DNA from 2 places in the Actimicrobium sp. GrIS 1.19 genome. Region 1 is predicted to be linked to the other one. Evidence: predicted binding sites of a transcription regulator. Region 1 holds the regulator's gene; the other holds the start of a gene.
What was found. Region 1 encodes sigma-54, which starts transcription at its own class of promoters, with help from an activator protein. Its sites were predicted from a motif close to TGGCANGNAANCTGCTTT; they were not measured.
Positions count from the first base shown of each region.

Region 2: a site for sigma-54 is predicted at 1,685-1,702, ahead of nirB (nitrite reductase large subunit NirB). Genes of this name have one in related genera too.

Region 1 is NZ_JAXCHT010000004.1:198,046-214,329, reverse strand. Features, by position in the region: gene RCH09_RS05505 (alpha/beta hydrolase) at 1-516, opposite strand, end outside; gene RCH09_RS05500 (alkane 1-monooxygenase) at 604-1,683, shown strand; gene RCH09_RS05495 (monovalent cation:proton antiporter-2 (CPA2) family protein) at 1,684-3,672, opposite strand; gene RCH09_RS05490 (KpsF/GutQ family sugar-phosphate isomerase) at 3,765-4,793, shown strand; gene RCH09_RS05485 (KdsC family phosphatase) at 4,793-5,329, shown strand; gene lptC (LPS export ABC transporter periplasmic protein LptC) at 5,326-5,922, shown strand; gene lptA (lipopolysaccharide transport periplasmic protein LptA) at 5,967-6,545, shown strand; gene lptB (LPS export ABC transporter ATP-binding protein) at 6,542-7,285, shown strand; gene RCH09_RS05465 (RNA polymerase factor sigma-54) at 7,305-8,786, shown strand; gene hpf (ribosome hibernation-promoting factor, HPF/YfiA family) at 8,896-9,255, shown strand; gene RCH09_RS05455 (RNA-guided endonuclease InsQ/TnpB family protein) at 9,505-10,710, shown strand; gene RCH09_RS05450 (enoyl-CoA hydratase/isomerase family protein) at 10,807-11,898, shown strand; gene RCH09_RS05445 (deoxyguanosinetriphosphate triphosphohydrolase) at 11,910-13,046, opposite strand; gene aroKB (bifunctional shikimate kinase/3-dehydroquinate synthase AroKB) at 13,072-14,715, opposite strand; gene RCH09_RS05435 (hypothetical protein) at 14,921-16,284, opposite strand, start outside.
Region 2 is NZ_JAXCHT010000010.1:105,513-121,796, reverse strand. Features, by position in the region: gene RCH09_RS09525 (bifunctional protein-serine/threonine kinase/phosphatase) at 1-278, opposite strand, end outside; gene RCH09_RS09520 (nitrate/nitrite transporter) at 283-1,497, opposite strand; gene nirB (nitrite reductase large subunit NirB) at 1,748-4,183, shown strand; gene nirD (nitrite reductase small subunit NirD) at 4,201-4,530, shown strand; gene RCH09_RS09505 (nitrate reductase) at 4,527-7,304, shown strand; gene ybiB (DNA-binding protein YbiB) at 7,344-8,336, shown strand; gene RCH09_RS09495 (cation:proton antiporter) at 8,492-9,700, shown strand; gene RCH09_RS09490 (YbdK family carboxylate-amine ligase) at 9,715-10,896, shown strand; gene RCH09_RS09485 (NAD(P)/FAD-dependent oxidoreductase) at 10,938-12,134, shown strand; gene rpsU (30S ribosomal protein S21) at 12,295-12,507, shown strand; gene RCH09_RS09475 (GatB/YqeY domain-containing protein) at 12,633-13,082, shown strand; gene dnaG (DNA primase) at 13,108-14,904, shown strand; gene rpoD (RNA polymerase sigma factor RpoD) at 15,173-16,284, shown strand, end outside.

The DNA.
Region 1 (16,284 bases):
GAATCCGCGCAATGCCGCGGGCGACTGCCCCTGCTGCGCCAGCCAGCGCGAATCGAGCGCCACCATTGCTGCGTTGTAGGCGCCAGCGCTGTGCCCCATCACAAACACCCGCTTTGGATCGCCGCCATGCTGCCCGATTTCCTTCAGCGTCCATGCCACCGCCAGCGCCGAATCGGTCAGGAAGTCCGGATAACGCACCTGCGGATAGAGCCGGTAATCTGCCAGCACCGTCACAATGCCGCGTTCGGCCAGCGCCTCGCCGACAAACGCATAATCACGCCGGTTGCCGCTGTTCCACGAACCGCCGTAAAAGAACACCACCACGGGCGCCGGACTGACGGCTGACCTGGGCCGATAGATGTCGAGCTTGTTGCGCGCATCGGGCCCATAGCTGACGTCGAGCAGTTTTTCCGAGGCGCTGCCCGAAGTCAGCGCGTTAATCACGCCCAACGGCGAACAGGCCACCAGGCTGGCCGCCAGGAGCAGCGATGCGGCAGAGATCAGAATTATTTTCATTGGCACTTTACTCAGATTGGCACAGCGAGAAGGAAGCTTGCTACAGTACTACGACGAATCCACGTCGTCGGATTCAAGGAGTCTGTCATGTCACCTTCGTCGCAGCAATTTATTCAGCGTTGGCTGTGGCCGTTGCGTTTTGGCCTGATCCTGATCATTCCGCTGTCGATGGTCCATGCCGTGCGACTCGGCAACGCGACCGGGATGCCGAACCTGTTCGCCTTCTGGCCATTGTTCGTCAACTATATTCTGCTGAGCATCATCGACTATTCGGTTGGACGCGACACCTCGCAACCGAATGCCGACGTGCGCGACATTCCGCTCTACAAGTGGCTCGCGCTGGCCGCATTGCCGACGCAGATACTGTCACTGATCTGGGGCCTGCATGTGTTCAGCCACGCCGGTTTCAGCTGGGTCGGACAAGTGGGCTGGATTCTGTCGGTCGGCGCCGTCTCCGGCACGGTGGCAATCACCGCCGCACATGAACTGATTCACCGCCCCGGTCGACTTGAGCAACGCTGCGGCGGGGTGTTACTGGCGCTGGTTTGCTATGGCGGATTCAAGATCGAACATGTGTACGGTCATCATGTGCATGTCGCCACGCCGCTGGACGCGTCGTCAGCGCGCTTCGGGCAATCGGTCTATGCCTTCCTGCCGCAGGCTGTGGGACGCAACCTGGCCAACGCCTGGCGGATTGCAGCGCGGCAGGCGCAGCGGCATGGCCTGCCCGCCCGGCGCAATGAAATGCTCGGCTGGAGCATGCTGTCGGTGGCCTTTGCTGCGCTGGTCTGGGCCACCTTCGGGGCGGCCGGAGTGCTGTTCTTTTTTGCGCAGTCGATGGTGGCGTTCTGCGAACTCGAAGTGATAAATTACGTCGAGCACTACGGACTGACACGCCGCCGCACCGCGAGCGGGTATGAGCGGGTCGCGCCGATCCATTCGTGGAATTCGAGCTACCGGATGATGAACTGGTTCTTGCTCAATCTGGCGCGTCACTCCGACCATCACGCCGCGGCATCGCGCCGTTACCAGGAGCTGCGTCATGTCGACGACGCGCCGCAACTGCCGGGCGGTTACGGCGCGATGTTGCTGCTGGCGCTGCTGCCGCCGCTGTGGTTCCGCATCATCAATCCGCGCGTCCCGCAGCAAATGCGCGAACCGGCCTGATCAGATTTTCAGCAGCCGCTTTTCGGCCCGTCCAACGCTCTCGCTGGTGCCGCGCAGGACCACGATGTCGCCTGCCAGCAGCACCGTCTGCGGGGTGGCGTCAACCCGGCTTTTGGCACGCCGTAGCGCGGTGATCTCGGCGCCCAGCTCGGCCAGGTTGAGCGCGCCCAGGGTTCTGCCCACGGCCGCTGCGCTGTCGGTCAGCGGCACCGAATGCAGTCGCACATGGGCCTGCTCGGCATCCGCTTCGACGTCGCTGGCGCCATGGAAATACCCGCGCAACGAGGCGTAGCGTTCGTCACGCGCGCTCTGGACCCGATGCACCACGCGTCGCAGTGGCACCCCCAGCATCACCAATGCGTGCGAGGCCAGCATCAGACTGCCCTCGATCGCTTCCGGCACCACTTCGGCGGCACCCGCCGCACGCAGCGCATCGAGATCGGTGTCATCGTGACTGCGCACAATCACCGGCAACGCCGGCGCCAGTTCATGGGCAAAGTGCAGCACCTTCAACGCTGCCGGGGTGCTGGCGAAGGTCACGACCAGCGCCGCGGCTCGATGGATGCCGGCCGCCACCAGCGCTTCGCGTCGCGCCGCATCGCCATACGACACATTCGCCCCGGCCGCCTGCGCTTCCTGGACCCGGTCCGGATCGAGGTCGAGCGCGTGATACAGGATGCTCTCTTCCTCCAGCAGCTTGGCCAGGCTCTGGCCGCTGCGGCCAAAGCCCGCAATGATCACGTGCTTCTGGGTCTTCATGGTACGGGTAGCGATCTGGGTCAGCGCGAGCGACTGCATCATCCATTCGTTGGTGGCCAGCTTCATCACGATTGCATCCGAATTGGCCAGAATGAATGGCGCCAGCAGCATCGACAGCACCATCGACGCCAGGATCAGTTGCACGATGAACGGATCGATCAGATGCATGCCGCCAACCTGATTCAACAGCACGAAACCGAATTCGCCCGCCTGTGCCAGCGCCAGCCCGGTGCGCAGCGCAATGCCGGTGCTGGCGCCAAACAGGCTGGCCAGACCGGCGATCAGGACAAATTTCAGCAGCACTGGTGCGGCCAGCATCAGCAATACCAGCCACCAGTTCTCGACCACCAGCCTGACATTGAGCAGCATGCCGATGGTAATGAAGAACAGGCCAAGCAGGACATCGCGGAACGGCTTGATGTCTTCTTCCACCTGATGCTTGTATTCGGTCTCGGAGATCAGCATGCCGGCGACGAAGGCGCCCAGCGCCAGCGACAGGCCGGCCTGCTCGGTAATCCATGCGGCGCCGAGCGTGATCAACAGCAGGTTCAACATGAACAGCTCCTGCGAGCGGCGCTGGACCACGACACGGAACCAGCCGCGCACCAGCTTTTGTCCGAGCACCAGCAGCAGGATCAGGACACCGGCCGCTTTCAGGACGGCCCAGCCGAGCGTAACCGCCATCTCCTTCGGGTCTTGCGCCAGCGCTGGCACCAGAATCAGCAGCGGCACCAGCGCCAGGTCCTGGAACAGCAGGATGCTGATGATGCGCTTGCCATGCTCGCTCTCCAGCTCCAGTCGTTCGGTGAGCAGCTTCGAGACAATCGCGGTCGACGACATCGCCAGCGCGCCGCCAATCGCAAACGCCGCGCCCCAGCTGATATCGGCCACCTGCGGCAGCAATCGGGCCACCAGCCAGCCCGCCAGCATGGTCACCAGAATTGTCAGAAGGACCTGCGCCATGCCCAGCCCGAATACGGTGCGTCGCATCGACACCAGCTTTGGCAATGAGAATTCGAGACCGATCGAGAACATCAGGAACACCACGCCAAACTCGGCCAGGGAACTGGTCGTGGCACTGTTTTCGGCCCAGCCGAAACCATGTGGTCCGATCAGGATGCCGACGGCAAGGTAACCCAGCATCGGCGGCAAATGCATCATGCGAAACGCCACTACGCCCAGGACGGCAGCGCCAAGCAACAGCAAGGTCAGTTCGAGGGCGGAATGCATCGGAATGAAGGAATCCTCGGAGAAAAATCAAGACGCCATTTTAGTTGGCGCTGGCAGAATTTTTGCTTTGTGATTTCGTTTATACTTCAGCGATGAGTGTACCCCATCAAAATTCCGTCTCCCCCCTCCTCTCAATCGAACGTGCACAGCGCGCACTGCAGCTTGGCCGCGAAACCCTGCAGATCGAAGCCGATGCCTTGCTGACACTGCAGGAACGCCTGACCGGCGAGGTCGGCAGCCGCTTTTCGCTGGCGGTCGGTCTGCTGCTCAACTGCACCGGTCGCGTGGTCGTTTCAGGCATCGGCAAGTCGGGCCATATTGCGCGCAAGATTGCCGCCACCTTTGCCTCGACCGGCACCCCGGCCCTGTTCGTCCATCCGGCCGAGGCGGCGCATGGCGATCTTGGCATGGTCGCGGCCGACGATGTCTTCCTGGCGATTTCCAATTCCGGCGAAACCTCCGAGTTAATGGCAATCGTGCCGACCATCAAGCGCATGGGTGCCACCCTGATCTCGATGACCGGCAATGATGCTTCCACGCTGGCCCAGCTGGCCACCGTGCATTTGAATGTTGCGGTCGACAAGGAAGCCTGCCCACTGAATCTCGCACCGACTGCCAGTACCACCGCGGCGCTGGCGCTGGGCGATGCGCTGGCGGTGGCCTTGCTCGACCTGCGCGGCTTTCGTGAAAAGGATTTCGCGCGCTCGCATCCCGGCGGCGCGCTCGGCCGGCGGCTGCTGACGCTGGTGCGCGATGTAATGCGCAGCGGCGATGCGGTGCCGGCAGTCACACCCGAGGCATCCCTGTCGGCTGCGCTGGTCGAAATCACGCGCAAGGGCATCGCCATGACCGCGATTGTCGATGAGCGCTTCCATCCGGTTGGCGTGTTCACCGATGGGGACCTGCGCCGCCTGATAGAGCATGTCCAGGATTTCACCAAGCTGTCGATCGCCGATGTGATGCACCCCAATCCACGCAGCATCGGCGCCGACCAGCTGGCCGTCGATGCGGTGCAGATGATGGAAGAATTCCGCATCAACCAGCTGCTGGTGACCGATGCCGATGGTGTTCTGATCGGCGCATTGCACATTCACGACCTGACCCGTGCCAAGGTGATTTGATGGGGTCGACGTTGCAGCAGGCGATGACGCGGGCGGCGCAGGTCAGGCTGATGATCTTCGACGTCGATGGCGTGCTGACCGACGGCAGCCTGCACTACGACGCCGACGGTGAAGTACTCAAGACCTTCAACGTGCACGACGGGCTGGGCATCAAGATGCTGCAGCAGTCGGGCGTGATGACCGCCATTATCAGCGCGCGTCAATCGTCGATGGTGCTGCGCCGCGCCAAGGACCTCGGCATCACCCATGTCTTTCAGGGCGGGCACGACAAGCGCATTGCGTTCGACCAGTTGCTGGCGCAAACCGGTGTCACTGTCGCCCAGTGCTGTTTCATTGGCGACGACGTGATTGACCTGCCGATTCTGCGGCAGGTCGGATTTGCGGTCAGTGTGCCAAACGGTCACGATGAAGTGCGCCAGCGCGTGCATTACATCACGACCGCAGCGGGCGGTCGGGGCGCAGTGCGCGAGCTGTGTGATCTGGTACTGCGTGCGCAAGGCAACTATGAGGCGGCACTGGCGCCGTGGCTGGCATGAATCGGGCGGTCACCGCCAACCGCTTTCGGCTGGCAATCCTGGTCACGCTCAGCCTGGTGCTGGTACTGGGCAGTTACTGGGTTCTTGAAGTGCTGCGCAAGAGCGGCGACGCCGGCGCCACGCGGCCGGTGCGCACCGCACCCGACTACTACGTGCAGAAATTCACCTTCGTCAAAATGGCCAAGGCAAGCAACGCGCGCTACAACATTTCCGGCGACTTGCTGGTCCACAATCCGAAAGACGACTCGTTCGAGGTTACCCGGCCGATTGTCAACAACCTGGTCAGTGGTCGACCGGCGACGGTGATGCACTCCGATCGCGCGCTGGTCAACAGCGGCAGCTCCGAAATCCAGATGATCGGCAATGTCGATGTCAACCGCCCGGCCTCGGGCGCCTCCGAACGCTTTCACATGATCTCGACGTATTTGCTGCTGCTGCCCGACGACGACATCATGAAAACCGACAAACCGGTCGAACTTGCCCTGGGGACTACCGTGCTGCACGGCACTGGCATGGTCGCCAACAACAGCACGCGCCAGCTTGACCTGGCCAGTCGCGTGCATGGCGTCTACGTGCCGGCAGTGGCGAAATAGCCCGTGCGCACCAACCCGATTGCATGACATCACCTGGACATTCCATGAAACTGTTTTCCTTCCTTTTTTTGCTCATGCTCAACGCTGCCCTGATGGCCAGCGTGCATGCTGAGAAAGCTGACTCCACCAAGCCCACGGTCGTCGATGCGAACCAGATGGCCTATGACGACGTCAAGCAGATCAACACCTTTACCGGCGACGTGATCCTGACCCGCGGTACCTTGACGATGAAAGCCGCACGCGTGGTGGTGACGCAGGATGCCGCCGGCTATCAGTTTGCGACGCTGTACGCCGGTCCCGGCGCCCTGGCCAGTTTCCGCCAGAAGCGTGATGGGGGTCCCGACCTGTGGATGGACGGGCAGGCCGAACGCATCGAATACGACGGCAAGACCGAACTGGTGAAACTCTTTTCGAAAGCAAGAATGCGTCGACTCGACGGCAACAAACCCACCGACGAAGTCGAGGGCGAATTCATTTCCTACGATAGCCGCAGCGAATTTTTTGCCGTCAACAACACCCCGGCCGGTGGCGAGAGCAAGCCCGGCGGCGGTCGCATCAAGGCCGTGATCCAGCCGCGCATCACCACGCCGGCTGCGGCCGTCCCGGCAGGTGGCGCCAAATGAGCCAGAGCAATTTGAGCGTGCGCGGCCTGCAAAAAAGCTATGGCGTGCGGCAGGTCGTCAGCGACGTCTCGCTCGATGTCGCCAGTGGCGAGGTGGTCGGCCTGCTCGGCCCGAACGGCGCCGGCAAGACCACGTCGTTCTACATGATCGTCGGGCTGGTGCCGTCGGACGCCGGCGCGATCTGCCTTGATGGCACCGATATCTCACGCCTGCCGATCCATCAGCGCGCCGTGCTGGGACTGTCCTATCTGCCGCAGGAAGCCTCGGTATTTCGCAAGCTGACCGTGGCCGACAACATTCGCGCGGTGCTGGAATTGCAGCGCGATGGCGGCAAGCCCTTGACGCGTGCGGCGATCGACAAGCGACTCGATACCTTGCTGCACGATTTGCAGATCGAAAAGCTGCGCGACAACCAAGCCATGTCGCTGTCCGGTGGCGAACGGCGGCGCGTCGAAATTGCGCGTGCACTCGCTACCAATCCGCGCTTCGTGCTGCTCGATGAACCGTTCGCCGGGGTTGATCCGATCGCCGTCATCGAGATCCAGCGCATCGTGCGCTTCCTGAAAGAGCGTGGCATCGGCGTGCTGATCACCGATCACAATGTGCGCGAGACGCTCGGCATTTGCGACCGCGCGTACATCATCAACCAGGGTGCCGTGCTCGCCAGCGGGCGCCCGGACGACATCATCCAGAATGAGTCGGTCCGGCGCGTCTATCTGGGCGAACACTTCCGCATGTGAAGCCAGTTCCTCCGCGCGCATGAAACAGTCCCTTCAACTCCGCACCTCGCAGCATCTGGCGCTCACGCCGCAGTTGCAGCAGTCGATCCGGCTGCTGCAACTGTCGACGCTCGAACTGCATCAGGAGCTGGAGCAAATGCTCTCGGATAACCCGTTGCTGGAGCGGCTGGATGATCCGCTCGACCACTCGATCCGGCTGCTCGCCGACGGCGCCATCGGCGCCGATGGCATTCGGCAGCAGGGTGCCAGCGAGGACGCCAACGCGCCGCCGCCATCCAGCGACAGTGACGGCAGCGCACCGGACCAGAATGAGTCGGCCGAGTCGGCCGTCAATGGCGAGAGTGACTGGAGTTTTGACGATGTTGCGCGCACCGGCAAGACACCGGACGACGAAGACTCGCGGCCACAGCTGGAAGCGCCGGTCTCGACCTTGCGCGAGCACCTGCTCGAACAAATGCGTGTGACGGTACGCAACCCGCGCGACCGGGCGCTGATCGAGTTGATGATTGATGCGCTCAACGACAACGGTTATCTGGACGATACGCTGGAGGCCATCCACGAACGACTTCCGGCCGAGCTGGAAGTCGAAGCGGAAGAGTTGAGCATTGCCTTGAAACTGCTGCAGAGCTTCGATCCGGCCGGCGTCGGCGCCCGCAATGCGGCCGAATGCCTGGCGCTGCAGATCCGGCGCTTCCCCAGTGTTCCGATGGTCACCCGGCGCATGGCGCTGGGCATCGTCGAACAGCATCTGAACCTGTTCGCCCAGCGCGACTTCGGCAAGCTCAAGAAAATCCTCGACTGCGACGACGAGGACCTGCGCGAGGCGCAATGCGTGATCCGGCAATGCAATCCGCACCCGGGTGCGCTGTTTGGTTCCGGCACCTCCGACTACGTGGTGCCGGATGTGATCGTCAAGCGCCTGCGCGGAAACTGGCAGGTGATGCTCAATCATGATGTGATGCCGCGCCTGCGCGTCAATGCGCTGTACGCCAACATCCTGAAGCAAAACAAGGGCGACGCATCGCTGACTTCGCAGCTGCAGGAAGCCAAGTGGCTGATCAAGAATATGCGTCAGCGATTCGATACGATTTTGCGCGTGGCACAGGCCATCGTCGACCGCCAGCGCAACTTTTTCTCGCACGGCGCCGTCGCCATGCGCCCGCTTGTCTTGCGTGAAATTGCTGATACACTGGGTCTACACGAGAGCACTATTTCCCGTGTGACAACCCAGAAATATATGCTGACCCCGCATGGCATGTTCGAGCTGAAGTACTTTTTTGGCAGCCATGTCGCCACCGAAGCTGGCGGCGAAGCGTCTTCCACGGCGATCCGGGCACTCATCAAACAATTGATAGGAGCTGAAGACCCGAAAATTCCATTCTCTGACAGTAAAATTGCAGACATGTTGGGAGAACAGGGCATGGTCGTCGCCAGACGTACCGTCGCAAAATATCGCGAAGCGCTCAAGATCCCTCCTGTGGCCCTGCGCAAGGCTTTGTAGTTTTCTCCGTAGTTTTGTTTTTCATGTCGTACCTGTCGTTGTGTTCGGACGTGCCAGTCTGACCGCGCACACACCGAACCGCCAGCGGCACTATTCAAAGGAGCGCTGTATGAATCTCACAATCAGTGGACATCACCTCGAAGTGACCCCTGCCATCCGCGAATATGTGCAAACCAAACTTGAGCGTATTCGACGCCATTTCGATCATGTCATTGATATCGCTGTCATCCTGACCGTCGATAAACTTCCTGAAAAAGAAAAGCGGCAAAAAGCAGAGATCAACCTGCACCTGCGTGGCAAAGACCTGCACGTCGAAAGTATTGCGCATGATTTGTATGCGGCCATCGACGCTTTGATCGACAAACTCGATCGGCAAGTTATCAAATACAAAACCAAGTTGCAGGCACATCAGCACGACGCGATCAAGCACATCCCTGACCCGGCTGCGATCCTCGTCTCCACTTCCTGATCAGACTGGTTGCCGGGCAGACCGGCATGACTCCACTGAGGGCGCATTCGATGCGCCCTTTTTGATTTTGACCAGGTGTGCGGCAAGCCCCGCCCTTCAGGTTGAAGTCATAGGCACGGTCGGCGCTGCCGGCCAAGATGTTGACGTGTTCGCTTGTCACGTTGCATTCCGACACGGTAATGTTCGAGTATGCTAATTCAACGCGCTTACAAATACCGCCTACGCACCAACGGTGCGAACACGCGCGCAATGCGCCGCTTCGCCGGCTGTGGGCGCAAGGTGTGGAATTTGGCATTGAACCTGCAGCAGGCGAACTACGCCGCTGGCGGCAAGTACATCAGCTATGCGGCGATGTGCAAACACCTGACCGGCTGGCGCGCAGCGCCGGCTACAGTATGGTTGTCGGACGCGCCGGCGCATACACAACAGCAGGCGCTAAAAGACCTCGATCGTGCGTACCAGAACTTCTTCGCCGGTCGGGCCGACTTCCCGACATTAAAGAAGAAGGGTCGGGCTGACAGCTTCCGTTACCCGGACGCAAAGCAGTTCAAGGTCGATCAGGGCAACGGACGAATCTTCCTGCCCAAGCTTGGCTGGATCCGCTACCGCAACAGCAGGACGCTGCTCGGCACGCCGCGCAACGCCACCGTCAGCGCGGCAGCCGGCGACTGGTTCGTGTCGGTACAGACGCAGTATGAGGTCATAGAGCCGGTGCCGGTGGCAACCGATGCCATCGGCATTGACCTCGGCATTGTGCGTTTCGCCACCCTGTCAGATGGCGCATTCATCGCACCATTGAACAGTTTCAAGAAGCACCAACAGCGCCTGGCGAAATACCAGCGCTGCATGAGCAGAAAAGTGAAATTCAGCAGCAACTGGAGAAAAGCCAAGGCCAAAGTCACGGCAATTCACCGTGACATCGCCAATGAGAGAAATGACTTCCTGCACAAGACGACAACGACTATCAGCAACAACCACGCGTTGGTCGCGGTCGAAGATTTAGAGGTCGTGAACATGACAAGGTCGGCGCAGGGGACTGTTGAAACCCCGGGCAAGAACGTGCGTGCTAAGGCAGGATTGAACCGGTCGATCCACGATCAGGGCTGGGGCGAGTTTAGCCGCCAGCTCGCGTACAAGCTCAACTGGAATGGCGGATTTTTCATGCAGGTGCCCGCCCACCATACCAGCCAGACTTGCCCGTGCTGCGGGCATGTCGACAAAGCCAACCGAAAGACCCAGTCGGCGTTTCTGTGTACCATTTGCCGGTACCAGAACAACGCCGATGTCGTCGGCGCGATCAACGTACTCGATCGCGCCCTAGCGCAACTTTCTAAACCGAGTACTGAAGAAGGGCCGGACACGGCCCGGATCGCCTGTGAAGTGAACGGAGCAATCAGTCCGTCAGCAGCAGGAACCTGCCGAAGCGACGTGCAAGAGGTTCTGCATGCGCAGTAGGAATCCCTTCGTTTTCGCACAAGCGGCAGCCATCAGGCTGAGACGGGGGAGGATGTCAACGGTACACTTGCGGTCTGCCCAACTCGACACATTACCATGACCGAATTCATTCACACCGCACGCAACCACGCCACCGGCATCATCACACTGGATCGCCCGAAGGCCCTCAACTCGTTGTCGCTGGAGATGGTGCGGCGACTGACCGAGCAATTGCTGGCTTGGCGCGACGACGCAGCCGTGGCAGCCGTGGTGATCCGCGGCAGCACCGAAAAGGCGTTCTGCGCGGGCGGCGATATCCGTTTCTTTCATCAGGCCGGCACCGCCACACCGACTGGCGGCAGCGCCCTGCTGGAGGACTTCTTTACGGAAGAATACGCACTCAACCACCTGATCCATAACTTCCCGAAACCCTATGTGGCGATCATGGATGGCATCGTCATGGGCGGCGGCATGGGCGTGGCGCAGGGCGGTGCAGGCAATCGGCTGCGCATCGTCACCGAGCGCACCAAGATGGCCATGCCCGAGGTGAACATCGGCCTGTTTCCGGATGTCGGTGGCAGCCATTTCCTGTCGCGCGCAGCGGGTCAGCTCGGCACCTGGCTCGGCGTCACCGGTGAGATCATCACTGCCGCCGACGCACTGTATGCGGGCCTGGCCGACCTGTTCGTGCCGGCGGCCGAGCTGCCGGCGTTGCAGGCGCTGATCGCCGATTCGACAGATGCTTATCTGCGTACGGCGATCCGGAATTTCGCGGCCCCATTCGCTGCGCAATGCGATCCGTTGAGCGGCGTGCTGGCGCAACATCGCGCTGCGATCGAGCGGCACTTTGCGTTTGATTCGGTGCCGGAAATCGTTGCCTCGCTGGCGCAGGATGGCAGTGACTTTGCCCAACGGTCCGCTGCCGTCATGCAAAAACGCTCGCCGATGATGATGTGTGTGACGCTGAGCCAGTTGCGGCGCGGTGCGTCGCTCAATCTGGCGGATTGCTTGCGCATGGAGCGCACGATGGTGCGACGCGCGTTTGAACACGGCGAGGTATTGGAAGGAGTCAGGGCCGTCGTCATCGACAAGGACAACCAGCCGGCCTGGCAACCGGCCACGCTGGAGGCGGTAACGCCGGCGTTGATCGAACAGTTCTTCGTGCCGGCCTGGCCGGCCCACGCCCACCCGCTGCGCGCGCTGGCCTGAGTCGATTCGGGTCAAATTTCGTCGACCATGAAAATGCGGCGGTGCTCGCGAATCGCGTACCGGTCAGTCATGCCGGCAATGTAGTCGGCCACCTTGCGCAATTGCGCCGCATCGTCGCCGGCCGGGGCCTGATAATCAGGTGAGAGCAAGCGCGGTTCGTCGATAAATGCTCCGAACAATTCCGTGATGATGCGGCGCGCCTTGCTCGTCATCCGATTGACCAGATAGTGCTGATACAGGTTCTTGCGCAGGAATTGTTTGAGCAGTGTCGCCTGTGCCTGCATTGCCGGTGAAAAGGTAATCAACGGCGCCGCGTTGCGCACGTCATCGACGCTGCCGAGGCGGGCTTCGTCGATGCGCGCGCGCGAGGCATCGATCAGATCGACGATCAGCGCGTTGATCATTCGCCGGATGGTTTCGCTGATGGCGCGACGTCCGCTAATACCCGGAAAAATCTGTTCGACTTCGCGCCGGTGCCGCCCATACAGCTCCACCTCATCAAGCTGCGCGACCGTCAGCAAACCCGAGCGCAGGCCATCATCAATGTCGTGATTGTTGTAGGCGATTTCATCGGCCAGATTGGCCAACTGCGCTTCCAGCGTCGGCTGCTTGCGGTCGATGAAACGCTGGCCGATGGCGCCCAATGTTGCGGCGTTATGCAACGAGCAGTGTTTCAGGATTCCTTCACGCGTTTCGAACATCAGATTCAGGCCATCAAAGGCGCCGTAGCGCTCCTCAAGCACATCGACCACGCGCAGGCTTTGCAGGTTATGTTCGAAGCCCCCATGCTGGGCCATGCAGGCATTGAGCGCATCCTGGCCAGCATGGCCAAACGGCGTGTGACCGAGGTCGTGCGCCAACGAAATTGCTTCGACCAGATCCTCGTTCAGATGCAGATTACGGGCGATCGAGCGCGCGATCTGGGCCACCTCGATGCTGTGCGTCAGGCGCGTGCGAAACAGATCGCCCTCGTGATTGACGAACACCTGGGTCTTGTACTCCAGGCGACGGAACGCCGCACAGTGAATGATGCGATCACGGTCACGCTGAAACTCGGAGCGGGAAGCCGGCGCCGGCTCGGCGAACTGGCGACCGGTCGAGGCGGCGGGATGGGCGGCATACACCGCCAGATTCAATTCGTGCGGCATCGTTACCTCAGGCGGATGGTAGGGATCAGGCTGACGCGACGCAGGCCTGCAGCGTCGCCGCCAGCATCGCTGGGGGAACCGTGTCGATCTTCGCTGCCCCCAACGGTTGCAGCAGGATAAAGCGTATCGTGCCGCCTTCGTTCTTCTTGTCGACCTGCATCAATTCCAGCCAGTTGGTGACGCCAAGATTGGGGGCCACCACTGGCAACCCTGCGGCCTTGACCAGGGCGGTGATGCGCTCTTTCGACAGGGCGTCGAGCAACCCGAGCCGGTGCGATAGATCGGCCGCCATGACCATGCCGCAACCGACGGCCTCGCCATGCAACCAGGTGCCATACCCGAGGCCAGCCTCGATCGCATGCGCAAAGGTGTGCCCGAAATTCAGGATCGCGCGGATGCCGCCTTCGCGCTCGTCCTGACGCACGATCTCGACCTTGATTTCGCAGGAACGCAAAATCGCATGCGCCAGCGCAGCAAGATCTTTGGCCAGCAGGGCGGCCATGTTGGCTTCGATCCAGCTGAAGAATTCGGCGTCGATGATCGCGCCATGCTTGATGACTTCGGCCAGTCCGGCCGACAGTTCGCGTGCCGGCAAGCTGTCGAGTGTCGCGGTGTCGGCGATCACGGCACGCGGCTGGTAGAACGCGCCGATCATGTTCTTGCCGAGCGGATGATTGATGCCGGTCTTGCCGCCCACCGAGGAGTCGACCTGCGACAGCAATGTGGTGGGTATCTGGATCAGCGGCACGCCGCGCATGTAGCTGGCGGCGGCGAAACCCGTCATGTCACCGACGACGCCGCCGCCGAGCGCGATCAGGGTCGTCTTGCGGTCGCATTTGTTGGCCAGCAGCGCATCGAAGATGGTCATCAGATTCGCCCAGGTTTTTTCTTCCTCGCCGTCTGGCAGCACGATCGCGGTGACCTGCTTGCCGGCGGCGGCCAGTGTACGCGTGACGCGTTCCAGGTAAAGCGGTGCGACGACGGTATTGGTGACAATAGCGGCGCGCTCCCCGCACACATGACGCGCCATCAGCGTGACGTCATCGAGCAGGGCCGGGCCGATCGCAACGGGATAGCTTCGATCACCGAGGCTGACTTCCAGCGTGACGGTCGCGTCGGCGCAAGCGGCAGGCGGGGGATTCGACAGGTGATGGTGTGAAGGCATGGCGGAATTGGCGGCACTCGAACCGGTCTGGTCGAGCTGGTTAAGAATGGCATTCACCAAAAATTGTACATTAGGCCGGCCGGTATCAATGACGATATCTGCAATCTCGCGGTACAACGGCTCGCGCTCACGCGACAGTTCTTCGATGCGCTGGCGCGGGTCGGCCGTCTGCAAGAGCGGTCGATTGCGGTCATGGCTGGTGCGCTGCAAGATGCTGTTGACGCTCGCGCGCAAATAGATGACGGTGCCGTTTGCGGCCAGCAGGCCCCGACTCGCCGGATTCAGGATGGCGCCGCCGCCGGTGGCGACCACGACGTTGTCGAGGGTTACCAGCTCGCGGATAACCTCCGCTTCGCGCTGCCGAAACGAGGCCTCGCCTTCGATCTCGAAGATCAATGGAATAGAGGCGCCGGTACGCGCCTCTATCTCATGATCGGAATCGATGAACCGTTTGTTGAGTTTTCTGGCGAGGGCTCGGCCGACCGTGGTTTTGCCGGAGCCCATCAGGCCGATGAGAAAGATGTTTCGTATCACGTTATAGCCATCATCAAAGCAACTTGCCGTCTGGGAATCAGTAAGCATCTCGTCCGACGCAATTTTAAGTGCAACCGCGCCCGTCTTAATCTTGAAAATACATGTGCCGTGCAAAAAAAACCGGTGGCGGGTGCTGCGAGCACCGAGCCACCGGTAGTTGCGTCAACGTGTCAGGTCAAGTCAGCGTCAGGGTTGTACTTGTCGCCAGGCCAGCAGGTGAGGTCACCGTGATATCGACGAAGTCGCCCGCTGCACAGGCCGGATCGACGGTTACCTTTGCGGTGTATGGCCCGACTTGGTTCGGAATGATGGTTGGCGTGGGTGTGACTATCGCCGTGCACGTTCCGCCCACAATAGCTGCCCTTCCAGTAACCTCTATCTTGGTTCCGGTTGGCATGCTGTTGCCGTTCACGTCAGCGACCGTAAACCGAACGCCGTTCGGGCGCGCCGTGCCAAGTGCGCTGAAAGTCGCCTGGCCGCTTGCAAACACCACCATTATGTGACCCCGGACATCGACCACTCCCCAAACGCCGTCGCAGGTGTCGGGACTGCCCTTGAAATTACCAACTACGGGACAAGTGGTCAATCCGGTCGATCCAGGCGATTTGGTGCGCGGCACAACGAATTCGCCTGCGTTGAAAACATCGTCAAAATTATCGTCGCGGTAAGCATTACCGAGATCGGTGAAGCTTTCGCCCAAGTCGTAAACGTTGTTCCCGTTTGCATCGACAAAATCTTCCTCACCAGGCGTGTAAGCCAGGATGGCTACTCGACCATTTGCAGGACGCGTTCCCTGCGAGCGAATCGTGGTGGTGCAGGCTGACGTCGAGGTGCCATCGAGAGCGGCAGGTACGACGCAAGTCGCCGGAACCATAACCCCGGAGCTACTCACGAAGTTTACCGAGGTACCAACTGGAACAGGATTGCCCTGACGATCCGCAAGTGAGAAAGTAATCTTGTCTGTGACCCCGTCAGTAAACAAGCCCTCGATACTCAACTTTTCGGCAGCGATACTCGCCGCAGATTGAACCGGAACTCCTGATGCGACCAACAAAGTGTTTGACTTCGCCTTCACCGAGGGATTCGACACCAGCACCGCATTAACCTGAAGAGAGGTCGGAATCGAACCGGAAAATACGGGGACCGAAACCAAGCCGGCGTAATTACTTGTTTGTGTCACAGTTCCGGTGTTACCGACCGTGTCGAATGACACGCCCGGTGCCGAATTGGCCAGGGACAAATTCACAGGTTGACCTGCCTGCGTGTTGTTGCTGGAATCAACCACCTTAAATGTTACTTGCGATTGTGTCGCACCCACCGAATCCACCAGATAAATCAGCTGTGGCGCAGCGCTGACGAATTGAAGATTGGTTGCCAGTGTCGGCTGCACGGCGATAGCTCCGCTCAGTGTAGTAGCGCTCACTGCGCCCGCCGTGATGGTTACATTGGCACCTGCGCAACCGGGGATCGTGGTGGAGTTGGCAGTATAGGTCGAGGACGCCTTGCCCGTGCCATCAGTGGTTACGGTCGCCGGCGCCA
Region 2 (16,284 bases), on a different contig from region 1:
TGCTGGACCCAGCTGTTGGTGGCGACCAGCACGCGTTCGAGTGCCTGCGCGACCGGCCAGGTGTCGGGCGTGGCGTAGTAATCCGACAGCAGCCCGCGCACCGCGTACTCGGCCGCTTCGCGACCACCCTGGTCGCCGGAGACGCCGTCGGCCAGCGCTGCCAGCACGCCCTTGACCGACAGTTCCGGCTCACGCGGCGTGACCATGCCGACGAAATCCTCGTTGCGCGGGCGCTTGCCGGTGGCACTGGCGTGGCCGGTGGCGAGGGTTAGCGGCATGACGTCAGATTCTGGCGGAGGTCATCGCCGCGCTGCCCCAGGTGGTGCGCCACCGTCCCTTGACCGCCGACAGGCCGAGCAGGGCCAGTACCGCCAGCGCGGCAAAAATCGTCAGGCCGGCCTGGTAGCTGCCGGTCATCTGTTTTGAGAACCCCATGCTGGCGGCCAGATAAAACCCGCCGACGCCACCGGCCATGCCAACCAGTCCGGTCATCACGCCGATTTCCTTGCGAAAGCGCTGCGGCACCAGCTGGAATACCGCGCCATTGCCGGTGCCCAGCGCCAGCATCGCCAGCACGAACACGACCACCGCCGGGGCTGCACTCGGCAGCCCGATGCTGGCGATGAACAGGAAGATCGCCGCCAGTACATACATCACCGACAGCGTGCGAATCCCGCCGATACGGTCGGCCAGCTTGCCGCCCATCGGCCGCACCATCGATCCGGCAAACACGCAACCGGCGGTGAAGTAACCCGCCACCACCGGGCTCAGGCCGTACTGGCTGTTGAAGTAAATCGTCAATGACGATGCCAGCCCGGAGAACCCGCCGAAGGTGACGCTGTAAAAAAACATGAACCACCATGCGTCCTTGTCCTTGAGTACCTTCAGATAGTCGATCAGCGATTTCGGCGGCGGCGCGGAGGGCGCGTCCCTGGCGAACACCATGTATACCACCAGCGCGACGCCGAGCGGAATCAGGCACAGGCCGAACACATTCTGCCAGCCGTAGGCCAGCGCCAGCGCGGGTGCAAACAGCGCGGCGAAGGCGGTGCCCGAGTTGCCGGCGCCGGCGATGCCGAGTGCGGTGCCCTGATGCTCGGGCGGATACCAGCGCGACGCCAGCGGCAGCGCCACCGCAAAGGCGGCGCCGGCGACGCCGAGGATTACGCCGAGTGCGAGGATGGCATGGTAGCTGTCGAGCTTGCCCTGCCAGGCCCACACCATCCCGGCGATCACGATCACCTGGCCGATCGCACCGGCGCGTTTGGGCCGCAGGTGGTCGACCAGCACACCCATGACGATGCGCAGCAAGGCGCCGGCCAGCAGCGGCGTCGCGACGATCAGGCCTTTTTGTGCGGCAGTCAGGCCGAGGTCATGGGCGATCTGCACGCCGAGCGGGCCGAGGATGACCCACACCATGAAGCTGAGATCGAAGTAGACGAAGGCTGCCAGCAGCGTGGGCGTGTGGCCAACTTTCCAAAACGTGGATTTTGTCATGGTGACAGGTCGCGGTCAGTGAGTGTGCGTCATGCAATGCAAGCGCCATGCCATGCAAAATTTGTGCGAAACCGGCTTTGCACGAATTATGCGGAGACATTTCGGGCGTCGCACCAAACGGAACCGGGGTGCGCGTCGCCTTGGTGCGCTTTCCATCGGTCAATGGTGCAACCGCGTCCGCAAGTACTGGCACCAGACTTGCTTTGTGACGAGGTACAGACGGTCATCACGCATACAGCGAGGAAGCAACATGAAGAAACTCAAACTAGTCATGGTTGGCAATGGCATGGCGGGCGTGCGTACCCTGGAGGAGCTGCGCAAGCTGGCGCCGGACATTTACGACATCACCGTCTTTGGCGCCGAACCGTATGCCAACTACAACCGCATCCTGCTGTCGCCGGTGCTGGCGGGCGAGCAAACCATCAAGGACATCATGTTGAATGATGTCGACTGGTATACCGACAATGACATCACGCTGCATCTTGGCAAGAAGATCGTCACCATCGACCGCATCAAGCGCCTGGTGATCGCCGACGATGGGACCACCGCGCCGTATGACCGGCTGCTGATGGCGACCGGCTCGAACCCGTTCATGTTGCCGGTGCCGGGCAAGGAGCTGGAGGGCGTGATTTCCTACCGCGACATCCACGACACCAACACCATGATCGCTGCTGCCGCCACCCATACCGATGCGATCGTCATCGGCGGCGGCTTGCTCGGACTGGAAGCCGCCAATGGATTGAAGCTGCGCGGCATGAACGTGACGGTGGTACATCTGCCCGATTCGCTGATGGAACGTCAACTTGATCCGGTCGCTGGGAAGATGCTGCAAAAGTCGCTGGAAGACCGTGGCCTGAATTTCCTGCTCGGGAAAAATACAAAAGAGTTGATCGGCACCGACGGCCGCGTCAGCGCCATCCGCTTTTCCGACGGCAGCGAAGTGCCGGCGCAACTGGTCGTGATGGCGGTGGGGATTCGACCGAACACCACGCTGGCCGAGGCAAGCGGGCTGTATTGCAATCGCGGCATCGTCGTCAATGACACCATGCAAACCTATGACCCGCGCATCTATGCCGTCGGCGAATGCGTCAATCATCGCGGCACGGCGTATGGACTGGTGGCGCCGCTGTTCGAGATGGCCAAGGTCTGTGCCAACCATCTGGCCAACTTCGGCATCGGCCGCTATCAGGGTTCGGTGACGTCGACCAAACTCAAGGTCACCGGCATCGACCTGTTTTCGGCGGGCGATTTTCAGGGCGGCGAAGGGACCGAGGAAATCATCCTGTCGGACCCGATCGGCGGCGTCTACAAGAAACTGGTGATCAAGGATGACAAGCTGGTCGGCGCCTGCCTGTACGGCGATACGGTCGACGGCAGCTGGTACTTCCAGCTGCTGCGCGAAGGCAAGGATATCGCCGAGATCCGCGACACGCTGATGTTCGGCGAAGCCAACACCGGTCGTCCCGGCGATGTCGGGCACGAAGGATTTACCAAGGCCGCCGCAATGCCGGATGCGGCCGAAGTGTGCGGCTGCAATGGCGTCTGCAAGGGCACCATCGTCAAGGCCATCAAGGAGCAGGGTCTGTTCACGCTCGAGGACGTGCGCAAGCACACCAAGGCGTCGGCGTCGTGTGGTTCCTGCACCGGGCTGGTCGAACAGATTCTGATGTTTACCGCCGGTGGCGATTACTCGCAATCGAGCAAGAACAAGCCGATGTGCAATTGCACGGACCACACCCATCAGGAAGCGCGCGATGCGATCCGCGCCGAGAAGTTGCTGACCATCGCCGATACCATGGCCTTCATGAGCTGGCGCACGCCGAACGGTTGCGCCAGCTGCCGGCCGGCACTGAACTATTACCTGATCTCCACCTGGCCGCACGAAGCGAAAGATGATCCGCAGTCGCGCTTCATCAACGAACGCGCGCATGCCAACATCCAGAAGGACGGCACCTATTCGGTGATCCCGCGCATGTGGGGTGGCGAAACCAATGCGTCCGAATTGCGCCGCATCGCCGACGTGGTCGACAAGTTCAAGATTCCCACCGTGAAGGTCACCGGCGGCCAGCGCATCGATTTGCTCGGCGTGAAGAAGGAAGACTTGCGCGAAGTCTGGAGCGATCTCGGCATGCCATCGGGACTGGCCTATGCCAAGGGCTTGCGCACGGTGAAGACCTGTGTCGGTTCCGAATGGTGTCGCTTCGGCACCCAGAATTCGACGCTGATGGGGCAGCAACTTGAACGCGCGCTGGCGCGCATGTATGCACCGCACAAGGTCAAGCTGGCGGTGTCGGGCTGCCCGCGCAATTGCGCCGAATCGGGCATCAAGGATGTCGGCGTGATCGGCGTCGATTCGGGCTGGGAGATTTATGTCGGTGGCAATGGCGGCATCAAGACCGAAGTCGCGCAATTCCTGGTGAAGCTGAAAACCCACGAAGAAGTGCTTGAATATGCCGGCGCCTTTCTGCAACTGTATCGCGAGGAAGGCTGGTATCTGGACCGCACCGTGCATTACCTGGCGCGGGTCGGGCTCGATCATGTCAAGCGCGCGGTGGTCGAGGACCACGCCAATCGCAAGGCCTTGTACGAACGCCTGCTATTCTCGCTCGATGGCTTGGCCGATCCGTGGCATGAGCCGGAAAAAGCCCAGGTCGATGTGCGCCAGTTCGCCCCGTTGTCCGTGTGATTGTGGAGAGGTCTTTGATGAATCAATGGAAAGTGATTTGCCGCGTCGACGAGATTCCCGTACTCGGCGCACGGGTGGTGCAGCGCGCCGGTCAGGTGCCGGTGGCACTTTTCCGCAATGGCGCCGACAAGGTGTTCGCGCTGCTCGATCAATGTCCGCACAAGGGCGGACCGCTGTCGCAGGGCATCGTGTTCGGCGAACGGGTTGCCTGCCCGCTGCATAACTGGACCATCGAGCTGGAATCCGGCTGCGCCGTCACGCCGGACGAAGGCTGCACCCGACGCTTCGCGGTGCGCGTCGAGAATGGCGAAGTCGCGCTCGACCTGCAGGAGCTGGCCGCGGCATGAGTCTGCCGACGGCAACGCACGACATCAAGTCGACCTGCTGCTATTGCGGCGTCGGCTGCGGCGTGCTGATCGACACCGATGGCGCGCAGATCACCGGCGTGCGCGGCGACCCGGAGCATCCGGCCAACTTCGGCCGGCTCTGCACCAAAGGCAGTACGCTGCATCTGTCAGCGCAGCCAATGTTGCAACTGCAGGCGCGCGCGCTGACGCCGGAACTGCGCACGCAGCGCGACCTGCCGCGCACCACGGCCAGCTGGGACGACACGCTCGATGCGATGGCGCAGAAATTCGCCGACACCATCCGCACACATGGGCCGGACAGCGTGGGCTTCTACATATCCGGCCAGCTGCTGACGGAAGACTATTACGTCTTCAACAAGCTGGCCAAGGGCCTGATCGGCACCAACAATGTCGACACCAATTCGCGCCTGTGCATGTCGAGCGCAGTGGCCGGCTACAAACAGACGCTCGGCGCTGATGCACCGCCGGCGTGCTACGAAGACATCGAACTGGCCGAGCTGATTTTCATCGTCGGCTCGAACATGGCGTATGCCCATCCGGTGCTGTACCGGCGTCTGGAAGAAGCGCGCAAAAATAATCCCAACCTGAAAGTCATCGTCGCCGACCCGCGCCGCACCGACACCGCGCGCGATGCCGACCTGTACCTGCCGATCCTGCCGGGCACCGATGTCGCCCTGTTCAATGGCATGCTGCATATCTGCCTGTGGGAAGAATTGACCGACGTCGGCTTCATTGCCGCACATACCGAAGGCTTTGCCGAACTCAAGCACACGGTGCGCGATTACACGCCGAAATATGTTGCCGATGTATGCGGCATCGCCGAAGCCGACCTGCTCACGGCGGCGCGCTGGTTCGGGCAGTCGCGCGCGGCGTTGTCGCTGTATTGCCAGGGCCTGAATCAATCGGCGGCGGGCACCGCCAAGAACGCAGCACTGATCAATCTGCATCTGGCCACACACCAGATCGGCAAGCCGGGCGCCGGGCCGTTTTCATTGACCGGGCAACCGAATGCGATGGGTGGACGGGAAGTCGGCGGCATGGCGAATCTGTTGTCGGCGCATCGTGACCTGGCCAACCCCGAACACCGCGCCGAAGTCGCGCGGCTGTGGGGCATCGAGGCCGTGCCGGCGACGCCCGGCAAGACCGCGGTGGAAATGTTCGAGGCAGTGCGCAGCGGTGAAATCAAGCTGCTCTGGATTGCCTGTACCAATCCGGCGCAGTCGATGCCGGATCAAAAGCTGGTGCGCCAGGCGCTCGAACGCGCCGAGCTGGTGATCCTGCAGGAAGCCTACGCCACCACCGCCACCGCGCCGTATGCCGACATCCTGTTGCCGGCCACATCGTGGGGCGAAAAGGACGGCACCGTCACCAATTCCGAACGCCGCATCACCCGCGTCAACGCGGCCGTGGCTGGTCCGGGCGTGGCGCGCCATGACTGGCAAATCGTGGTGGATTTTGCGCGCCGCCTCGAGCGCTTGCTGGGGCGCGACACCACGCTGTTTCCGTTCGACAGCGCTGAATCGATCTGGAACGAACATCGCGAGTCGACGCGCGGACGCGATCTCGACATCACCGGCTTGTCGTATGCCATGCTGGCGCAAGCGCCGCAGCAATGGCCGTTTCCGGAGGGCGCCGCGGCCGGCCGCAAACGCCTGTACGAGGATGGCGTCTTCCCGACCGCGTCGGGCCGCGCCGGGTTCGTCAACACGCCTTACAAGCCGGTCGCCGAACCGATTGACGCGCGCTTTCCGTTTCGCCTGAACACCGGGCGGTTGCGCGACCAGTGGCATGGCATGAGCCGCACCGGCACCGTCGCCCAACTGTTCGCGCATGCCGCCGAGCCGGCGATCCTGATGGCTCGGGCCGACATGGATCGACGCCTGATCGACGATGGTGACATGGTGCATGTCACCAGCCGGCGCGGCTCGCAGATTTTCCCGGCGCAAGCCAGCGACGAGATGCGTGCCGGCCAGGCCTTCATCGGCATGCATTGGGGTGAAGAATATGTCTCCGGCCGCGGCCACGAAGGCGCGGGTTCGCACGGCGTGAACGCCTTGACATCGCCGGCGCTGGACCCGAGTTCAAAACAACCTGAATTGAAGCATGCCGGCATCAAGATACTGAAGGCTGAACTGCCCTGGCGTTTCGTGGTGTTCGGCTGGGTCGCACCGGATCAGGTGTTGCGGCTGCAGACCGCCTTGCGTCCCTACCTGCGGCAGTTTGCTTATGGCTCGTGCACGCTGTTCGGCCGCGATCGGGTCGGCGTATTCTTTCGGGCGGCCGACGATTATCCCGCCGCGCCGGAGCTGGTGGCGCAGATCGAGTCGCTGTTCGGCATTGCTGGCGCCGGCGTGCTGCGCTACGACGACCGCCGGCGCGGCAACGCCCGCCATATCCTGGTCGAGAACGGCAGGCTGGCGGCGTTGTCGCTGGCCGGCGATGTCGCTGCGGAGCGCTGGCTGAAACCGTATCTGGAGAGTGAGCAATCGGTCGCCGCATTGGGACGCTTGCTGCTGTCGCCTGCGTCGACGGCGCCGCAGGGTTTTACTGCGCGAGGGCGGATTATCTGCAACTGCTTCAATGTCGCCGAGAGCGAGATCGCCACGACGCTCGACGCCCTCGACGGCCCGCCGGAGGCGCAACTGGCGGCATTGCAGGGGCGCTTGAAATGTGGCACCAATTGCGGATCGTGCGTACCCGAGCTGAAAAAAATCATTCTCGCGCAGCGCCCGGTGCTGCAGGCCTCTGACTGAAAAATCCGCTCGGCCGGCGCTTCGGTGTACTCTGCAGGCATGGAAAACAGTCAACCGGGCGAACCGCTGGCAGCAGCGCGCTTTATCAAGGAAATCGGTCGCGGCAAGGATGGTGCGCGCAGCATGTCGCGCGACGATGCCACGCTGCTCTTCGCAGCGATGCTGGAGGGGCGCGTGTCGGATCTCGAACTCGGCGCGATTCTGCTGGCGATGCGCATCAAGGGCGAGTCGATCGACGAAATCGGCGGGTTTCTGGAGGCAGCGGAGGCATCGTTTGCGCCATTGTCGGCGCCGCTGGCGTCGCCTTACGCCCCGATTGTCATTCCAAGTTATAACGGCGCCCGGCACATGGCCAATTTGACGCCCTTGCTGGTGTCGGTGCTGGCCAGGCACGGCGCGCCGGTGCTGATGCATGGCGTGCTGCAGGATCCCAACCGTGTCACCAGCGCCGAGATTTTCCAGGAGCTAGGCCTGCCGCTGTCACGCACTCCTGCACATGCCGAAGCGCAGCTGGCAAGCGGTGCGCCGGCCTTCATTCCGATCGAGGTGCTGGCGCCGCAACTGGCGCATCTGCTGTCGTTGCGGCGCATTCTGGGCGTGCGCAACTCGACCCATACGCTGGTCAAGATCATGCAGCCGTTTCGCCAGCCCGCGTTGCGCCTGACTTCCTACACCCATCCCGAATATCTGGAAATGCTCAGTACCTACTTCGCGACGGCGGCGCCGCATGCACGCGGTGACGCATTCCTGATGCGCGGCACCGAAGGCGAGACGGTCGCCAATGTCAAGCGTGCACAACGCATCGACTGGCTGCATCAGGGGCAACGCAGCACCCTGTTCGACAAGCAGGAGCGCGCCGATGCCGCCCCGGATCTGCCGGCTGAACGGGATGCCGTGACCACGGCGCGCTGGATCGAACAGGTCCTGGCCGGGGCACGCGAGGTACCCCCGGCGATTGCCGAGCAGGTCGAACACTGCTTGCAGGTTGCGCGCATCGTGCGTGAGCGCACAGATGTTGAGCGCGATCACTGACAATCTCTGCAATTTGATCGACTCTGGCGGCACCCTTGCGGGAGTGCACGGCAGGAACTAAATCCATCAGGTGCTGACAAACGGGACGCCCGCAATTCTCGTCGGCTGTTGCCCGGCATCTCTTTCATCTGTATTACTTTCCCGTTGGAGGACCCATGGGGTCATGGACGCTACCGTCCTTTGCGTATACGCAGGCGCTGCACTGGAATGCGCTGCTGTTGTTCGGCGCGCTGCTTTTATTGGGCTTGATTGCCGGTCAACTGGTGCAGAAAACGCCCTGGGTGCCGCGTCTGACCGGCTACCTGCTGGTCGGCTTCGCACTCGGCGGCGGCGGCCTGAACCTGCTGTCGGGCGATGTGCTGCAGGTCGCCACCATCTTTGCCGATATCGCGATGGCGTTGCTGGTGTATCAGCTGGGACGCTACGTCGATGTGCGCTGGCTGTTGCGCGAGAAGTGGCTGCTGGCGACCGTGCTGGCGAGCGCGGTGCTGTGCTTTGCTTTCGTGTCGCTGGCAATGATCTGGTACGGCACCTCGACTACGCTGGCCTTGCTGGGCGGTGTGCTGGCCATCGCCACCGGACCGGCGGTAGTGATGGTGGTGGTGCGCGATCTGAAGGCCGAGGGACAGATCACCCGTCGCCTTGCCGCGATGGCGGCGTTGAACAATATCGTCGCGCTGCTGGTCGCCTACGCCTTGTTGCCAGTGGTGGCGGCCGAGCACGACACGCCGTTTCTGACGCTGTTCGCGCACACGCTGTATTCGCTGGTCGGTTCGGTCCTGCTGGCGACCGTGACGTACCGCGTGATGATGCCGCTGGCACGTTGGCTGGGACGCCAGCGCAGTCGTCAATTTGTGCTGGTGATTGCCCTCATCACCCTCACCATCGGCGCCGCCCATGCACTGCAATTGCCGGTGCTGCTGACGATGCTGATTTTTGCGATCATGTCGAAAAACATGGACCTGCAATATGATTTGATGGAGCTGGAGTTCGGGGTCGCCAATGAACTGTTCATCGTCATGCTGTTTGTGAGCATTGGTGCGGCGATGCAGCTGTCGAGCCTGGGTTCGGTCGGGGTCATGGTGGCAATATTGATTGGCGCGCGTTTCCTGGCCAACGCCTGCGGTATCTTCATCTTTACCCGTCCCGCCCGGCTGAGCCTGCGCCATTCGGCCCTGCTGACACTGGCGACCCTGCCGATGGCCGAAGCGGGTCTCGGGCTGGCGCAAATCACCTATCTGTATCCGAATACCACTGCCCAGGTCGGACCGCTGCTGGTCGGTTGCCTGGTCGTGCTGGAGCTGGTCGGTCCGGTCGCCACCCAGTTGGCGCTGAAGCTGTCCGGCGAAAGCGGTCGTAGCTGATGAAGGATTCCACCATGATCGACCTGCAAGAAACCCGCGCCGATGCCGCCATCCTGCCATTCACCGAGTCGGCGCCGTTCACGATGGGCATCGAGCTTGAGCTGCAACTGGTCAACCGCCGCAATTACAACCTGGCCACCGATGCGGTCGATTTGTGGGGCCTGATCGAGCCGCGCGATCTGAAAGAGCAGATCAAACTCGAAATTACCCAGGGCATGATCGAGCTCAACTCGAAAGTGCATACCCGGGTCGATCATTTGTGCGAGGAACTCAAGGGCCTGCGCAGCGCGCTGGTCAATGGTGCGCAGCGCCTGAACATCGACATTGCCGGCGGCGGCGTCCATCCGTTCCAGCGCTGGAGCGAGCAGCGCATTTCACCCGATGAGCGGTTTCATTATTTGCATCGCAAGTATGGCTATCTGGCCAAGAGCTTCACCGTATTTGGCCAGCACATTCATATCGGCGTGACCAGCGGCGATGACGCCATGTATCTGACGCACGGCTTTGCCCGTTTCGTGCCGCACTTCATTGCGCTGTCGGCCGCGTCGCCGTTCTACCAGGGCGTCGATACCGATTTCGATTCGTCGCGCAGCAACGTGGTGCGGGCCTTCCCGATGGCCGGCACGATGCCGGTGCTGCACCGCTGGTCGCAGTTCGAGGCCTACTACGAGAACCTGCGCCGTATTGGCGTGATCAACAGCATCAAGGATTTTTACTGGGACATTCGACCCAAGCCGGAATACGGCACCGTCGAGATCCGCGTCTGCGACACGCCGCTGACGATCGAGCATGCGGCGCTACTGGGCTGCTACGCGCAGTTGCTGGCGCGCTGGTTGTTGACCGAGCGACCACTGACGATCTCGGACGATTTTTATCTGCTGTATCAATTCAATCGCTTTGAAGCCAGTCGCTACGGCCTGGAGGGCGACATCGGCCTGGTCGACGCGAACGGCGCGCCCACCGAAAAACTGCCGATTGCCGTCGATCTGCTGGACCGGTTGCAAGACCTGGCGCGTTACACCGTCAACGAGGCTGAGGAGCAGGCGCTGCAGAAATTGCGGCAGCTGGCCCAGGAAAAGGTCAATGACGCCGGCTGGCTGCGGCGCACCTTCCGCCAGCGCGGCTCGCACAATGATTTGATGCGGCTGGCGTCGCAACTGTGGATGACCAGTACGGCAACACCGCAGGCAGGCTAACAACCGTACAATCACGCTTTTTCCAGCAATCCGGTTTCCCCATGGCAGAACAGTTTGATGTTGCAGTAATCGGCGCCGGCGCCGCCGGCATGATGTGCGCCGCCGTGGCTGGCCAGCGTGGCCGCCGTGTCGTGCTGATCGACCATGCCGACAAGCTGGCCGAGAAGATCCGCATCTCGGGTGGCGGTCGTTGCAACTTCACCAATCTCAACACCGGTCCGGCCAATTTCCTGTCGCAAAATCCGCATTTTTGCAAAAGTGCGCTGGCACGCTACACGCCACAGGATTTTCTCGGCCTGATCAAGCGCTACCGGATCGGGTACCACGAAAAACACAAGGGCCAGCTGTTCTGCGATAACTCGGCCGAAGACATCATTGCCATGCTCAAGGCGGAATGCGGCCTCGGCAACGTCCACTGGCGCATGCCATGCAAGGTCAGCGGCGTCAGCCACGGCGAGGGCGGGTTCGTGATCGGCACCGACGCCGGTGAGTTGCACGCCGCCAGTGTCGTGATCGCCACCGGCGGGCTCTCCATCCCCAAGATCGGGGCGACCGATTTTGCCTACCGCATCGCCAGCCAGTTCGGTCTCAAGATGATTGAAACCCGACCCGCACTGGTGCCGCTGACCTTTGATGCCGAGGCCTGGAAGCCGTTCGTCGACCTGGCCGGCATCGCACTCGAGGTCGAGGTCAGTACCGGCAGCAAGAAAACCGGCGGCGCGTTTCGCGAGGACTTGCTGTTTACACATCGCGGCCTGTCGGGCCCGGCGATCCTGCAGATATCGAGTTTCTGGCAGCCCGGCACCGAATTGACGATCAATCTGCTGCCACAGGCGGCGCTTGGCAAGCAGCTCATTGAAGGCAAGGGCAGCGTCAAGAAGAACCTCGGCAACGTGCTGGCGCAGCTGCTGCCGTCGCGACTCTCGGCCGGCTGGCTGGCGCGCAACGGCTTTGACGCCGAAGCGCGGCTGGCCGACCTGCAGGACAAGCCACTGCAGCGTCTGGGCGACTCGCTTAACAGCTGGCAGGTCGCACCCAACGGCTCGGAGGGGTACCGCAAGGCCGAAGTGACGGTCGGCGGCGTCGATACCCGCGAACTGTCGCAACAGAGCATGATGGCCACGCGCGTGCCGGGCTTGCACTTCGTCGGCGAGGCGGTTGACGTCACGGGCTGGCTGGGCGGCTACAATTTCCAGTGGGCATGGGCTTCCGGCTTCGCTGCGGGCAGTTCTGTTTGATCCACGCGCCACCGGGGCTCTTGTGCGCCGGGTTTCCACCTCTGAAATTCCATGCAACTGCACTTTTTGCCATTCCCGGCGACATTGGGCCTTCCTTTCGCCGATGGAACCTGCTAGACTCGCGCTCTTCCCTTGAAACGTCGGTTTTTTAATCTAACTCATGACAACTATTCGCCTTAAAGAAAACGAGCCTTTCGAAGTCGCCATGCGCCGCTTCAAACGCACCATCGAAAAAACCGGCCTGCTGACCGAGTTGCGTGCGCGCGAGTTTTACGAAAAGCCGACCGCCGAACGCAAGCGCAAGCTCGCTGCCGCAGTAAAGCGCCATTACAAGCGCATCCGCAGCCAGCAATTGCCGAAAAAACTGTTCTGATTCGCTTGGCCGCATCCATTGCGGCTGAAATGCAAGCCCGCTCCGGCGCCTGTCCGCAGCGGGTTTTCGCATTTTGTGATTTATTTGCCGTCTAATCCGGCATTGACTGAACAAGGAGCCTGCACATGAGCCTCAAAGAACAGATCACTGACGACATGAAGGCCGCCATGCGCGCCAAGGAAACCGTCAAGCTCGGTACGATTCGCCTGTTGACCGCTGCGATGAAGCAGAAGGAAGTCGACGAGCGCATCGAACTGACCGACACGATGATCCTGGCCATCATTGAAAAAATGATCAAGCAGCGCAAGGACTCGATCACCCAGTTCGAAGCCGGTGGACGCCAGGACCTGGCCGACATCGAAAAGACCGAGCTGGCGATCCTGACCACCTATATGCCGGCGGCGCTGTCCGACCAGCAGGTGCAGGCCGAAGTCGACGCCGCCATTGTTGCCAGCGGCGCGGCCGGAGCTCAGGACATGGGCAAGGTGATGGCGATCCTGAAGCCGAAGCTGGCCGGGCGTGCTGACATGACGGCCGTCTCGGCTCTGGTGAAAGCGGCGCTGACCAAAGCCTGATGCGCCACTCGCGTCGCGTGCTGCCGTGATCCCGCAATCATTCATCCAGGACCTGCTCAATCGCGTCGATATCGTCGACGTGGTCGGGCGCTATGTGCCGATGAAAAAAGGCGGCGCCAATTTCATGGGGCTATGTCCGTTTCACAATGAAAAGTCACCCAGCTTCACGGTAAGCCCGACCAAGCAGTTTTATCACTGCTTCGGCTGTGGTGCGCACGGTACTGCGATCGGTTTCCTGATCGAATACTCCGGCCTGGGCTTTGTCGAGGCAGTCAAGGACCTGGCACAGGGCGTTGGCATGGTGGTGCCCGAGAGCGACGACAAGATGCCGCCCGCCCAGCGCGCCGAACACCAGGCCAAGAGCCTGGCCCTGACGGAAGCCATGACGCGCGCCTGCGATTATTACCGCCTCGAATTGCGCACCGCCGAGCGCGCCAAGAATTATTTGATCGGACGCGGCCTGACCGGCGAAATCGCCGCCCGTTTCGGGATCGGTTACTCGCCAGATGGCTGGGACAGTTTGCGCACCGTGTTTCCGGACTATGACGCCAGCGCACTGGTCGAGGCCGGTCTGGTCATTGACCGCACTGACGAGGAAGGCAGCAACCGCAAGCGCTATGACCGCTTTCGTGACCGGATCATGTTCCCGATCCGGAATACCAAAGGGCAGGTGATCGGCTTCGGTGGCCGCATTCTCGATAATGGCGAACCGAAATACTTGAATTCGCCCGAGACGCCCCTATTTCAGAAGGGGAACGAGTTATATGGGCTGTTTGAAGCCCGGCAGGCGATTCGCGATGCCGGATATGTCTTGGTGACCGAAGGCTACATGGATGTGGTGGCGCTGGCGCAGCTGGGATTTCCGCAGGTGGTGGCCACGCTCGGAACAGCCTGTACCGCAACCCATGTGCAAAAGCTGTCGCGTCAGACCGATCATGTGATCTTCAGCTTCGATGGTGACCGGGCCGGACGCAAGGCAGCCCGGCGCGCGCTGGAAGCCAGTTTGCCGTATGCCGCCGATAACAAGACGATCAAGTTTTTGTTCTTGCCGTCGGAGCACGATCCCGACAGTTACGTGCGTGAGCACGGCACCGCCGGGTTCGAGCAGCAAGTGCAGGATGCGATGCCGTTGTCGCAATTTCTGTTGAAGGAAGTCGCCGGCGACAACGATTTGTCGACCTCGGAAGGGCGCGCGAAAGTGCAGTTCGACGCCAAGCCGCTGTTGCAGGCGATGCCGGCATCGTCGTTGCGTTTGCAGATCGTGCGCGGACTGGCGCAACTGACGCAGGGCACCCCGACCGAAATCGAGTCGCTGTTTGAATTGAGCAATCCGGTCGGACGCAGCCGGGCGGCGCCGCCGCGCAGCAAGCGCACGCCGCCGGTAGGACTGGAGTTGCAAGTGATGCGTCTGCTGGTCGCGCATCCGGCGCTGGCGATGGAGCTGGACGACGATGCGCTCAAGGCGATGGTGCATTTTGTGCCGGATAACGCTGCCATGTTGACGCAATTGGTCAGCGCCGGCCGGCAAATGGGCGAACATGCCAGTTTCGCGACGTTGTCGGAGCATCTGCGCGCATCCGGACAGGATTTCGACAGCATGATTGCCGAGATTGCCGCGGAACCGGAGTCGGACCGGGATACGGCGCGCCTCGAACTTGCCGGAGCGGTCCGTCAGACTAAAATGAAAGTGCTCAAGGCCGAGCAGGAGCGACTGGCCGCCGGCGGCATGAAGCAGCCCGAGGAATTGATGCGTTATCGGGAACTGAGCTTGAAGCAGGAACAGTTGCGGCGCGAGGCCGAAGATGAAATTGCACGGCGATGAGACCAAAAGACAGCATGAACGGACGCACATTGCAGTTGCGTGCACGTTTCGGGTCGTGTTTTGAGGTGTTCGAACGATGTCGTATGTTATCCTTGAAAGCTTTTGATTCAAGGCCTTAGAGCAATTGTCCACCGCCGCGCAGCATGGTGACGGGCAAAAAACAAGAACAGTGCGCCGACTCGGCAAACCAGGCACGCTGCGGGCAGGCAATTCCGCTCCGGTGTCTTTTGCAAGTGCGCATACAGAGCAACCTTTTGTAAGTTGATCCATGGCGAATGCAATGAAGAAACCCGCGAAACCTGCGACGCTCCCTGTCAAGACGACCAAGCCGGCAGCACAGCGATCCGCCGCACCAAAGTCCGAAGCGAAGATCCCGACCGCAAAACCTTCACCGCATGGAACGACTGAAAAAGCAGCGACCAGGAAGTCAACGACAAGCCCGACACGGGCCACCCTGAAACCGGAATCGAAGGCGGCCTCTGCGCCAGCGATCAAGGCTTCAACGAAAACTCATGCAAATCCGGTATCAGCGCAATTGAAAGCTCCTGTGACAATCAAGAAAACCGAATCGAAATCTGCCGCCAAACCTTCTGACAAAGCCGTTGCCAGCGTCGCGCCGAAAGTCGAGAACAAGCCCGGCGTGAACGTCATGATTACCGCGACGGTTAGCCAGACCACCGATGCTGCCACGCTGGCCGCCATCGATACGTCGAGCTATGTGCTGCCATCGATCAAGGTGCCGGGACGGCGCGGACGCAAGCCGAAGGAATTTCAGCCTGAGAACGACGAGGTCGCCGCGCTCAACGCCGTCGAGCGCGCCGAACTGAAGGCCGCCGACAAGGCCAAGGCCAAGGATCGCAAGGCCAAGGAAAAGGCGCTGCTCAAGGATGCGTTTTCCAACGACACCGAAGCCACCGAAGAAGAGCTGGAACGCCGCCGGCAAAAACTCAAGACCCTGATCAAGCTCGGCAAGGAGCGCGGGTTCCTGACGTACGCCGAAATCAACGATCACCTGCCTGAAAACATTGTCGACCCGGAAGCCATCGAAGGCATCATCGGCACCTTCAATGACATGGGCATCGCGGTCTACGAGCATGCGCCGGACGCCGAGAGTCTGCTGCTGACCGACAATGTCGCCACCGTCGCCAGCGATGACGATGCCGAGGCTGCCGCCGAAGCGGCGCTGTCGACCGTCGACTCCGACTTTGGCCGCACCACCGATCCAGTGCGCATGTACATGCGTGAAATGGGTTCGGTCGAACTGCTCACGCGCGAAGGCGAAATTGAAATCGCCAAGCGGATCGAAGACGGCCTGAAAGACATGATCCAGGCGATCTCTGCCTGTCCGACTACCATCGCCGAAATCCTCGCTGCCGCCGA